Regions from separate parts of the Oceanobacillus caeni genome, predicted to be linked through region 2. Evidence: riboswitches for the same ligand, from Rfam matches in the RefSeq annotation. Region 2 holds a riboswitch; each other region holds the start of a gene.
The links. Region 2 has a riboswitch for S-adenosylmethionine ahead of ACFQ18_RS14445 (methionine ABC transporter ATP-binding protein). Riboswitches for the same ligand answer to the same signal wherever they lie in the genome.

Region 1 (2,207 bases), on a different contig from region 2:
GGCTCGAACATCGCGATAATAACGTTGTAGAGGGCTTTTCTTAGATAAACCTCGTGCACCAACTACCCTCATGGCTAAATCAACTATTTTTATTGCCTTATCCACAACAGATACTTTGGCTGCGTTAATATCTATTGCCATCTTTTGGCGAACTGCTTGACCACTTTCGTCCCATTTTCTTGATATACTGTATAGAAAATTCTCTGCTTCTAACAGATAAAGCTCTATTTCGCCTAATTTTTGCTTCACGTTCGGTAATTCTGAAATAGTTCCTTTAATACTGTTCGGAGAGTAGGTAGTGGCGAATTTCACCGCTTCTTCCTGTGCTGCTTTAGCAATCCCCAAATAACATGCCGGTATATGTAATATCCACGATGCAGGTTGATTATTGGAGTCTTCACGGTATTCTACTAAGTCATCATCATTCACTTGAACATTTTCTAAAATAAGATCATGACTACCAGTTCCACGCATGGCGATGGAATCCCATGTTTCGTCGATGGTTACTCCTGTAATGTCACGTTTGATGAGAAAATGGCCAATTTTATCTGAACCTTCAATGGAAGCAGCAACTACAAAATAATGTAGTGCAGGTGCTAAGGTTGTAAATGTCTTTCTGCCATTAATCTTCCATCCAGAAGCATTTTTTACGGCAATTGTTTCTGGTTTGCCTCCACGTTGAGGACTTCCAGTTGCAGGTTCCGTAATCGCATGGTTAATTAGTGCGCCATTAGTAATAACATCCTCCGCAAAATCTGTATATTTTTCTTTCTCCCAGCTATTATTTTCCCCATTATGTTTCGTAAGTCCCATATGCCAGCCAATAGCCAGTGCTGTTGAACCATCAGCTTTAGCGATTGTTTCTTGGTATTTTAACATTTCCGTTAAAGTGATTCCGGGTCCCCCGTATTCTTTTGGAATCGTAAGCGTGTGATAAGCAATTTTCTTTAAATCCTCTATATTTTCGAATGGAAAACTTGCTTCATTGTCATGTTTGCTTGCACGTTCTTTAAAAGGCTCCACTGTTTGTTGCAGAAGATTCTTTCTCTTTTCAAATGAATAAAGTTCTGTAAGTTTCAATTATATTCCCTCCGATATATTGTATCCTGAAATCTTGCACGCGGGCGCTGATACTGCGTGAAGTATCCTGATATTTTGCTCACGAGTGCTGACATCTCCATGGTGTTTACTGATATCTTACACACGAGTACTGATATCTCCGTGGTGTTTACCGATATCCTAAACACGAGTACTGATATCCCGTGTTTAAGATTCATAATGAAATGGTTTACTGCTGAATAGGAAAAGCCCTCGTCTCAAGAAGATGAGAGGAGGGCAGAAATGGACATCATTCCGGGCGACCTATATTTACTCATCTCTAGAATACTAAGTATTCTTCTGAAATTAGCACCATACAAAAATTTGCTGGTTGCTGAGACTTCATAGGGTCAGTCCCTCCGCCTCTCTTGATAAGAATCCTGATATGTTTACTTTGTATAATTGTAAGTATATATAGTAGATAAGTCAATGTTTTTTTAAAAGTGCATCTAATTCAATATTTATTTGTGGTTAGTTTAGGATATTTATAAGTTGCGACTAACCATCCGTGAGGGCTGAAGAAAAACCCCCACTGATGGAAGACTTCTATATAGGTGTTATTGGCGCTTGTTTATTTGTTTCAATCGTTTCGATAAATGTTCTGATTGTTGAAGTTAAGAAAGTATCGGCTCTTCTTATAAAGACTGTTTTAATCTTACTATATTGATCTGGAAGAGTATGACACTGGATGAGCCCATTTTCTTCAAAATGGGTAGTTGCTGACCTTGGAACAAATGTAACGCCAAGTCCCACGGCAACACTACGAAGGATGGTTTCTAATGTGCCGAATTCCATTACCTTTTTTGGAGTAATGTTTTGGTCTCTATACCAGGCTTCTAAGCGTGCTCGGTATCCACAGCCTTCACTAAAGCATAAGAACGGTTCCGCTTTCAAATCCTCTAACGTAGATGCACGATTATCTGAAATTAAAACAAGCTCCTCTTGAAACACTTCATGTGATATAAGATCTGGGTGAAATTCGGATTCTGTCACGAAGGCTCCGTCCAATTTATGATTTAATACTTTTTCTTCTAAGGTTTCTGTAACTCCGGTAACTACCGACAAATCAACATTTTTATATTTCTTTATATAGTTTGATAAAATTTGCG
Region 2 (2,207 bases):
ATACCATTGGTTCTGCTGTTCCATCACAGGTAGAAACATTACTGGATGACATATTGAAAAGATATCCTACTGAAAAAGTTATTCTCCATTTTCACGATACGAGGGGAATGGCTATCGCGAATATTATGACAGCTATGAATTATGGAATTTATCGATTTGATAGTTCCATTGGAGGATTAGGTGGATGCCCTTATGCACCAGGGGCAGCAGGGAATGTTGCGACGAATGATGTGTTATATCTCCTTCATAGGATGGGGGTTGAAACCGGTATTAACGAAAAGAGAATACAAGAAGCATCCTTGTATATTCAAAATCAATTAGGTAAGATTTTACCTAGTAGATCATTATTGGCAAGTGGTCTTTAAATGAGAGGAGATGTTATTTATTTAAGCGATAAATAGCATCTTTTTAAATGCGTTTAATGAAGCGTGTTGTATGAAGTTTCTTGACTATGAATCAAGTACTATTCTATGATTAAAACATTGGTATTCGTAGGGATTAAATGGAAAGGACTGAGTCTCTATCGATTTAAAAAATTTGGGTCATAAAATAAAAGAATTAAGATTACGTCAAAAGAAAACACAACAGCAAATTGCAGACGAATGTGGAATATCTAAAAGCATGTTATCCAAAATTGAAAACGGACAAACTGCTTCTGCTGTAGCTACTTTATCTAAGATAAGTGAAGCATTACATGTTTCGTTATCATGGCTTTTAGATGATAAAATAGAGGATTCATTAGTTTTGCAGAAGAGATCACAAAGGAAATCCCAAATTGGTGATGTACATATGGGGTATTCCTATGAGCTATTAGCAAACCGTTCTCAATTCAGTAGTATTGAACCAACCATTGTTCATGTCACTCCTAAACATAGAAATTTACGTACGGAGACTTATACCCATTTACAAGATGAGTTTATATATATCTTGGAAGGGTCTATCTATCTATTTTATGATGGGGAAAATTATTATATGGAAAAAGGGGATAGTGCTTATTTCAAGGGGGAAAAACCTCATCTCTTTGTGCCAGTCAATGATGAAGAAGCTCAGGTTTTAACATGCTTTATTAGCATATAGTTGTTGTTAGAATTTTGTTTTACCAAGTTACTAATGAATTAGGAATTGTAGAAAAATGTCGAATCTTCATTGACAGTTTTACTAACTAGCCGTATAATAAATTTTAACTTAATAATTTTCATATAACTTATCAAGAGTGACCGAGGGATTGGCCCAATGACGTCCGGCAACCCCCTTATGGGAAGGTGCCAAGTCCAACAGAATGATCACATTCTGGAAGATAAGCGGAAGATACATTGTTTGTGTCGATGCTCCTTTCAGATGAATGGAGTATTTTTTTTCGTAAAAATATGTCATATTGGCTGTAAAAAGAGCGAGGGGATATAGATGATAAACATTAATCATTTGTCAAAGGTATATCAGACGAAAAAAGGAGAAGTTAGTGGCGTTAACAATGTTTCACTAACCATTAATGAAGGTGAAATCTATGGCATCGTTGGTTATTCTGGTGCTGGTAAAAGTTCCCTTGTACGATGTATCAATTTATTAGAACGTCCAACTAAAGGAAATATAACAGTAGACGGTGTTGATTTAACTAAATTAAAAAGTGAAAAGCTGAGACAAGCTAGATTAAAAATCGGTATGATTTTCCAACACTTTAATCTGGTTAGTCAAAAAACGGTTTTTGAAAACATTGCTTTTTCGCTAAAAGCAGCAAAAGTTCCTTCCAATCAAATTGCGTCAAGGGTAGAGGAATTATTAGCGATGGTTGGGTTAAGTGATAAGCGGGATGTTTATCCAGGCCAATTAAGTGGTGGACAAAAACAACGGGTTGGGATTGCTAGAGCACTTGCTAATGATCCAAAAGTTCTTTTATGTGATGAAGCAACATCTGCCTTAGATCCTACAACAACGAAATCGATTCTTCAATTATTAAAGAAGATTAATAAAGAGATGAATATTACGATCGTATTAATTACACATGAAATGGACGTAGTAAAGGAAATATGTCATCGAATGGCAATCATGCAAGCTGGAAAAGTCGTTGAAGAAGGTGATGTGTATGAAATCTTTGCAAGTCCTAAAAATGAATTAACGAGGGAATTTATTTCAAGTGTTATTTCATTTGATTTACCAGCTCACGTATTAGAAAAGGTGACGGGTACATTAGTGAAAGTTATTTTTAAAGG
Region 3 (2,207 bases), on a different contig from region 2:
AGTGGAATGTCCGATTAAAACCGCCGCTTTGCGCGGCAACATCGGACCACCTGGCATGGCCAGGCGCAGTCTATACGTCACTAAACGGGCGCTTCCGCCTTTGTTCCTGTTACTTTATTTTATTAAATCCTTTAATTCATCTACCCTATCCAATTTCTCCCACGGGAACTGAACATCTGTTCTACCAAAATGGCCATATGCCGCTGTGTTTTTAAAGATTGGTTTTCTTAGGTCTAACATATTAATTATCCCTGCAGGCCTTAAATCAAACACTTTACGAACAGCATCCACTAATTTAGTTTCATGTACTGTACCAGTTCCAAATGTATCAATAGATATAGAAACGGGTTCCGCTACACCAATTGCATAAGCTAACTGAACTTCACAAGACTTCGCAAGTCCTGCTGCAACAATATTTTTTGCAACATAACGGGCTGCATAAGCAGCAGAGCGGTCTACTTTTGTGGAATCTTTACCACTAAATGCCCCTCCGCCATGTCTTGCATATCCGCCATACGTATCTACTATAATTTTACGACCAGTTAAACCAACATCGCCTTGTGGTCCCCCAACAACGAATCTACCAGTTGGATTTATAAAATATTTCGTATGGTCATCTAGTAATTCTTTAGGCACTATAGGAAGAATTACTTGTTCTTTCATGTCTTTTTCAATCTGTTCTTGAGATACTTCTGGATGATGTTGAGTAGAAATAACAATAGTGTCAATACGAACCGGATTATTATTTTCATCATATTCGACAGTTACTTGTGTTTTTCCATCTGGACGTAAATAATCTACTATATTTTCTTTACGAATATCTGCTAATCGTTTAGATAATTTATGTGCTAATGAGATTGGTAAAGGCATAAGCTCTTCTGTCTCGTCACAAGCAAAACCAAACATTAATCCTTGGTCTCCCGCTCCAATTGCAGCGATTGCTTCGTCACTCATTTTGCCTTCACGTGCTTCTAGCGCTTTATCTACTCCCATCGCAATATCTGGAGATTGTTCATCTATTGCTGTTAAGACAGCGCAGGTATCTGCATCAAATCCATATTTAGCTCTTGTATAGCCAATCTCTTTCACCGTTTTCCTGACAATTGCAGGAATATCTACATACGTACTAGTAGTAATTTCACCAGCTACTAAAACAAGACCAGTAGTTACTGTAGTCTCACAAGCAACTCTTGCATTGGGATCATTTTTTATAATTTCATCTAAAATGGCATCTGATATTTGATCTGACATTTTATCTGGATGCCCTTCTGTTACAGACTCAGATGTGAATAAACGACGTTTTTCAGCCATAAGGCTCATTCTCTCCTTTAATTGGTGTTACGGAACTCTTTTCATTATTTCGATTAAAGATCTTTGTATATTCTATATATAAAAGCATTGAAGAAACCATTGCTTTTTATATAATAAAGAAGACTTCCATCAGTGGGGATTTTCCTTCATTCCCCACTGTCGTACTTATCGGACCTTTGCGGGTAGTTGATCTCCCGCTTACCTTCTTTGTTCTTCAGAAGCTTGAGGAGGGAGTCTTACTGCCCATTTAGGTGGGATAAAAGGAACTGTTTCTTCTTTAAAAGCAAAAAAATCCCTATCCTACATTGAGGAAAGGGTTCGGTCCTTTCACTCTTATTGTTCAAGGAATGATCCTTGCTTCAGGTAAGCACCTTTTCACAAGCGTGTGAGGTTGCTGGGCTTCATAGGGTCTGTCCCTCCGCCAACTCGGAATAAGAGAGTTTCCGTCCATTGTTATCGTAACGAAATGTGTGAGTAATGTCAATAACTTTTCCTCTACATATGATGGTTGAAGCAAATAAAGAATACTTCCATCATTGGGGGTTTTCCTTCATTCTCCACTGATGGTTAGTCGCACTGATCGGATCTTTACGGGCAGTTGATCTCCCACCTACCTTCTTTGTTTCCTTAGAGGCTTGAGTGGGATAGAAATATTGTAGTTATTTCCGTTAATTTAACAAATAGCAAATTTTACTAAATTGAAACATAAATAGTATGGATTATTTTTGTATATGTGTTATACTAATAATCGAATGTAATGAAAAGTACAATTTTTAGCAGTTAGGAAAGTATAGATTCTTTCTCGTTTGGGGTACCGATTACCCGCCCCACTGTATAAATCTGCTAAGTGCAACTAACGCATTCGCTAAACCTATCCTATAGTGAATGCCAAGTTT
Region 4 (2,207 bases), on a different contig from region 2:
AGCAGTTGAAGATGAAAAAGCAGAATCAAAAGGTAATGCTGGAGACTTAGCTTTTGATGTTTTAGAGGCGATGGGTGGACAAGAAAATATTGCGCACTTGGATGCATGTATTACAAGACTCCGTGTTTCTGTCCATGATATTCAATCGGTTGATAAGGATGGATTAAAAGATTTAGGCGCTGCTGGTGTCCTTGAAGTTGGTAATAATATTCAGGCTATCTTTGGTCCGCGTTCTGAGATTATTAAAGGACAAATGCAAGATATTATGTCTGGGAAAAAACCTCGTCCAGCAAAAGAGGTAAATCAAGAGTCAGAAATAACACAACAAATCGAGGAAGTTAATCCGGAAGCCTTACAAAATGAAATAGTGGATGAAGCCTTTATTTCTCCAATTAAAGGGGAGATTGTTCCGATCACAGAGGTTCCAGACCAAGTATTTGCCGGAAAAATGATGGGTGATGGATTTGCAATTAAGCCAGAGGAAGGATTGATTGTATCACCTGTTAATGGAACCATTCTTAATGCATTCCCTACCAAACATGCACTTGGGATTAAATCCGAGGGTGGAAGAGAAATTCTCATTCATGTCGGGCTTGATACCGTGAATCTTCATGGGGAAGGCTTTGAAATGTTAATAAAAGAGGGAGATGTGGTAAAAACTGGACAACCTCTATTAAAAGCGGATCTACAATATATTGGTGATCATGCGAAATCAACGATTACACCAATTGTATTCACAAACCTTAAAGACGGTGAAAAGGTTATTATCGAGAAACAAGGAAATGTTGAACGAGAAGAAGAAAACATTATAAAAATTGAAGGATAAATTGGGATGAACAGGATCCCATTCCCATTAACAAAGACGGTTTCTATAGAGTGTATTCTGTAGAAACCGTCTTTTCTTATATTTGTTGCAGGCTCCAATTAACCTGAAGCCATAAAATAAAAAAATAGTTTAAAAAGGTGATTGACATTTCAAAAAATACTAGGTAAACTAATAAATACAATTAAACCACTAGGATTAGTAACTTATATAGAGAGGTGGAGGGACTGGCCCAACGAAGCCTCGGCAACAGACTTACAATAGTACTGTGCCAATTCCAGCAAGTATTTAACTTGATAGATAAGAAGAGCAAAGTGAACCTTGTTGTTTCACCCCTTTTCTTCTTCAGAATTGGGTTTTTTAATGCTGATTGGGCTACCAAAGGCATTCAATGTTTAAGCTCTTCATTTAGGAAATCATGTAATAGAAGAAAACAGAAGTTTAAAGAGTATGCCATTTATCCACCTAAACGAGCAGCAAGACACCCACCTTAAACTTCCAGGGAACAAAGAAGGTAGTTGGGAGATCATGCACGTAAAGGTCCGATAAGTGCAACTAACTATCAGTGGAGGATGAAGGAAAACCGCACTAATGGAAGTCTTTTTTATTTCTCATGACATTTCTTGAAAAAGGGGGAAAACTAGTTTGGATAAGATTGATGATGTACAACTCAATCATATTTTAACTGCATTAAAAGAATTAGAATATGGATCAGTAGTCATTACAGTCCATGATGGAAAGATTACACAAATAGACACAACCGAGAAAAAACGTTTTTCCTTAACGAAAAATCGTTCTTAAGGTACTTGATGTTGTGAAGGGGCTATGGGGCAGCTGGGAAGAGTATATATAGGCACTTAGTAAACATTGAATTTATCTATGTTTACTAAGTGTTTTTTTGTTGTTAGGAAATTATAAAATTTGCTGCATGTGGATACTTATTCAGAATAGGCCACGTCCGGTTTCAGCGCTAAAGCCGTAGCTAGACTTCCTTCACCTCCGGACGTCGTTATACGGGCGCTTGCGCCTTTGTTCTTACTTCTAAAAATTATTTTAGGAGATATGAGGCACCGTGGCTTCGCGCTGCCTTAGAATACCATGTAGATTTTTGTAAAAACTTTAGTAAAGTTCCAAAAATATATTGCCAAACTTTGGTTAGATACTATAATATTGTTATCAGTATTACGATTTTTTTACAAAAATATTACAAGTTAGGGAGAAAGATATGTCGAAGAAAAAAATTTGGATTTGGGTGAGTATTGGTGTTGTAATACTTCTGCTTTCAGGGGGAACTGGTTTATTCTTGTTACAGCGTTCAGCAATTGCTGCTTTTGGTAATGAGGAGTTCGAGCCGTATGGGGAAAAAGTAGAACTTCTAATGGAA

Region 1: linked by a shared signal. The riboswitch ahead of ACFQ18_RS06880 (acyl-CoA dehydrogenase family protein) and the one ahead of ACFQ18_RS14445 (methionine ABC transporter ATP-binding protein) in region 2 are both predicted to bind S-adenosylmethionine.
Region 3: linked by a shared signal. The riboswitch ahead of metK (methionine adenosyltransferase) and the one ahead of ACFQ18_RS14445 (methionine ABC transporter ATP-binding protein) in region 2 are both predicted to bind S-adenosylmethionine.
Region 4: linked by a shared signal. The riboswitch ahead of ACFQ18_RS13950 (YezD family protein) and the one ahead of ACFQ18_RS14445 (methionine ABC transporter ATP-binding protein) in region 2 are both predicted to bind S-adenosylmethionine.

What each region holds. Positions count from the first base shown of each region.
Region 1 covers NZ_JBHTKV010000006.1:146,163-148,369, reverse strand. Annotated here, with positions in the region: gene ACFQ18_RS06880 (acyl-CoA dehydrogenase family protein) at 1-1,080, opposite strand, end outside; SAM riboswitch class I at 1,370-1,476, opposite strand; gene ACFQ18_RS06875 (LysR substrate-binding domain-containing protein) at 1,645-2,207, opposite strand, start outside.
Region 2 covers NZ_JBHTKV010000024.1:32,824-35,030, forward strand. Annotated here, with positions in the region: gene ACFQ18_RS14435 (hydroxymethylglutaryl-CoA lyase) at 1-365, shown strand, start outside; gene ACFQ18_RS14440 (helix-turn-helix domain-containing protein) at 538-1,077, shown strand; SAM riboswitch class I at 1,202-1,304, shown strand; gene ACFQ18_RS14445 (methionine ABC transporter ATP-binding protein) at 1,405-2,207, shown strand, end outside.
Region 3 covers NZ_JBHTKV010000001.1:10,015-12,221, forward strand. Annotated here, with positions in the region: gene metK (methionine adenosyltransferase) at 115-1,311, opposite strand; SAM riboswitch class I at 1,642-1,749, opposite strand.
Region 4 covers NZ_JBHTKV010000022.1:15,410-17,616, forward strand. Annotated here, with positions in the region: gene ptsG (glucose-specific PTS transporter subunit IIBC) at 1-826, shown strand, start outside; SAM riboswitch class I at 1,027-1,130, shown strand; gene ACFQ18_RS13950 (YezD family protein) at 1,478-1,624, shown strand; gene ACFQ18_RS13955 (efflux RND transporter periplasmic adaptor subunit) at 2,049-2,207, shown strand, end outside.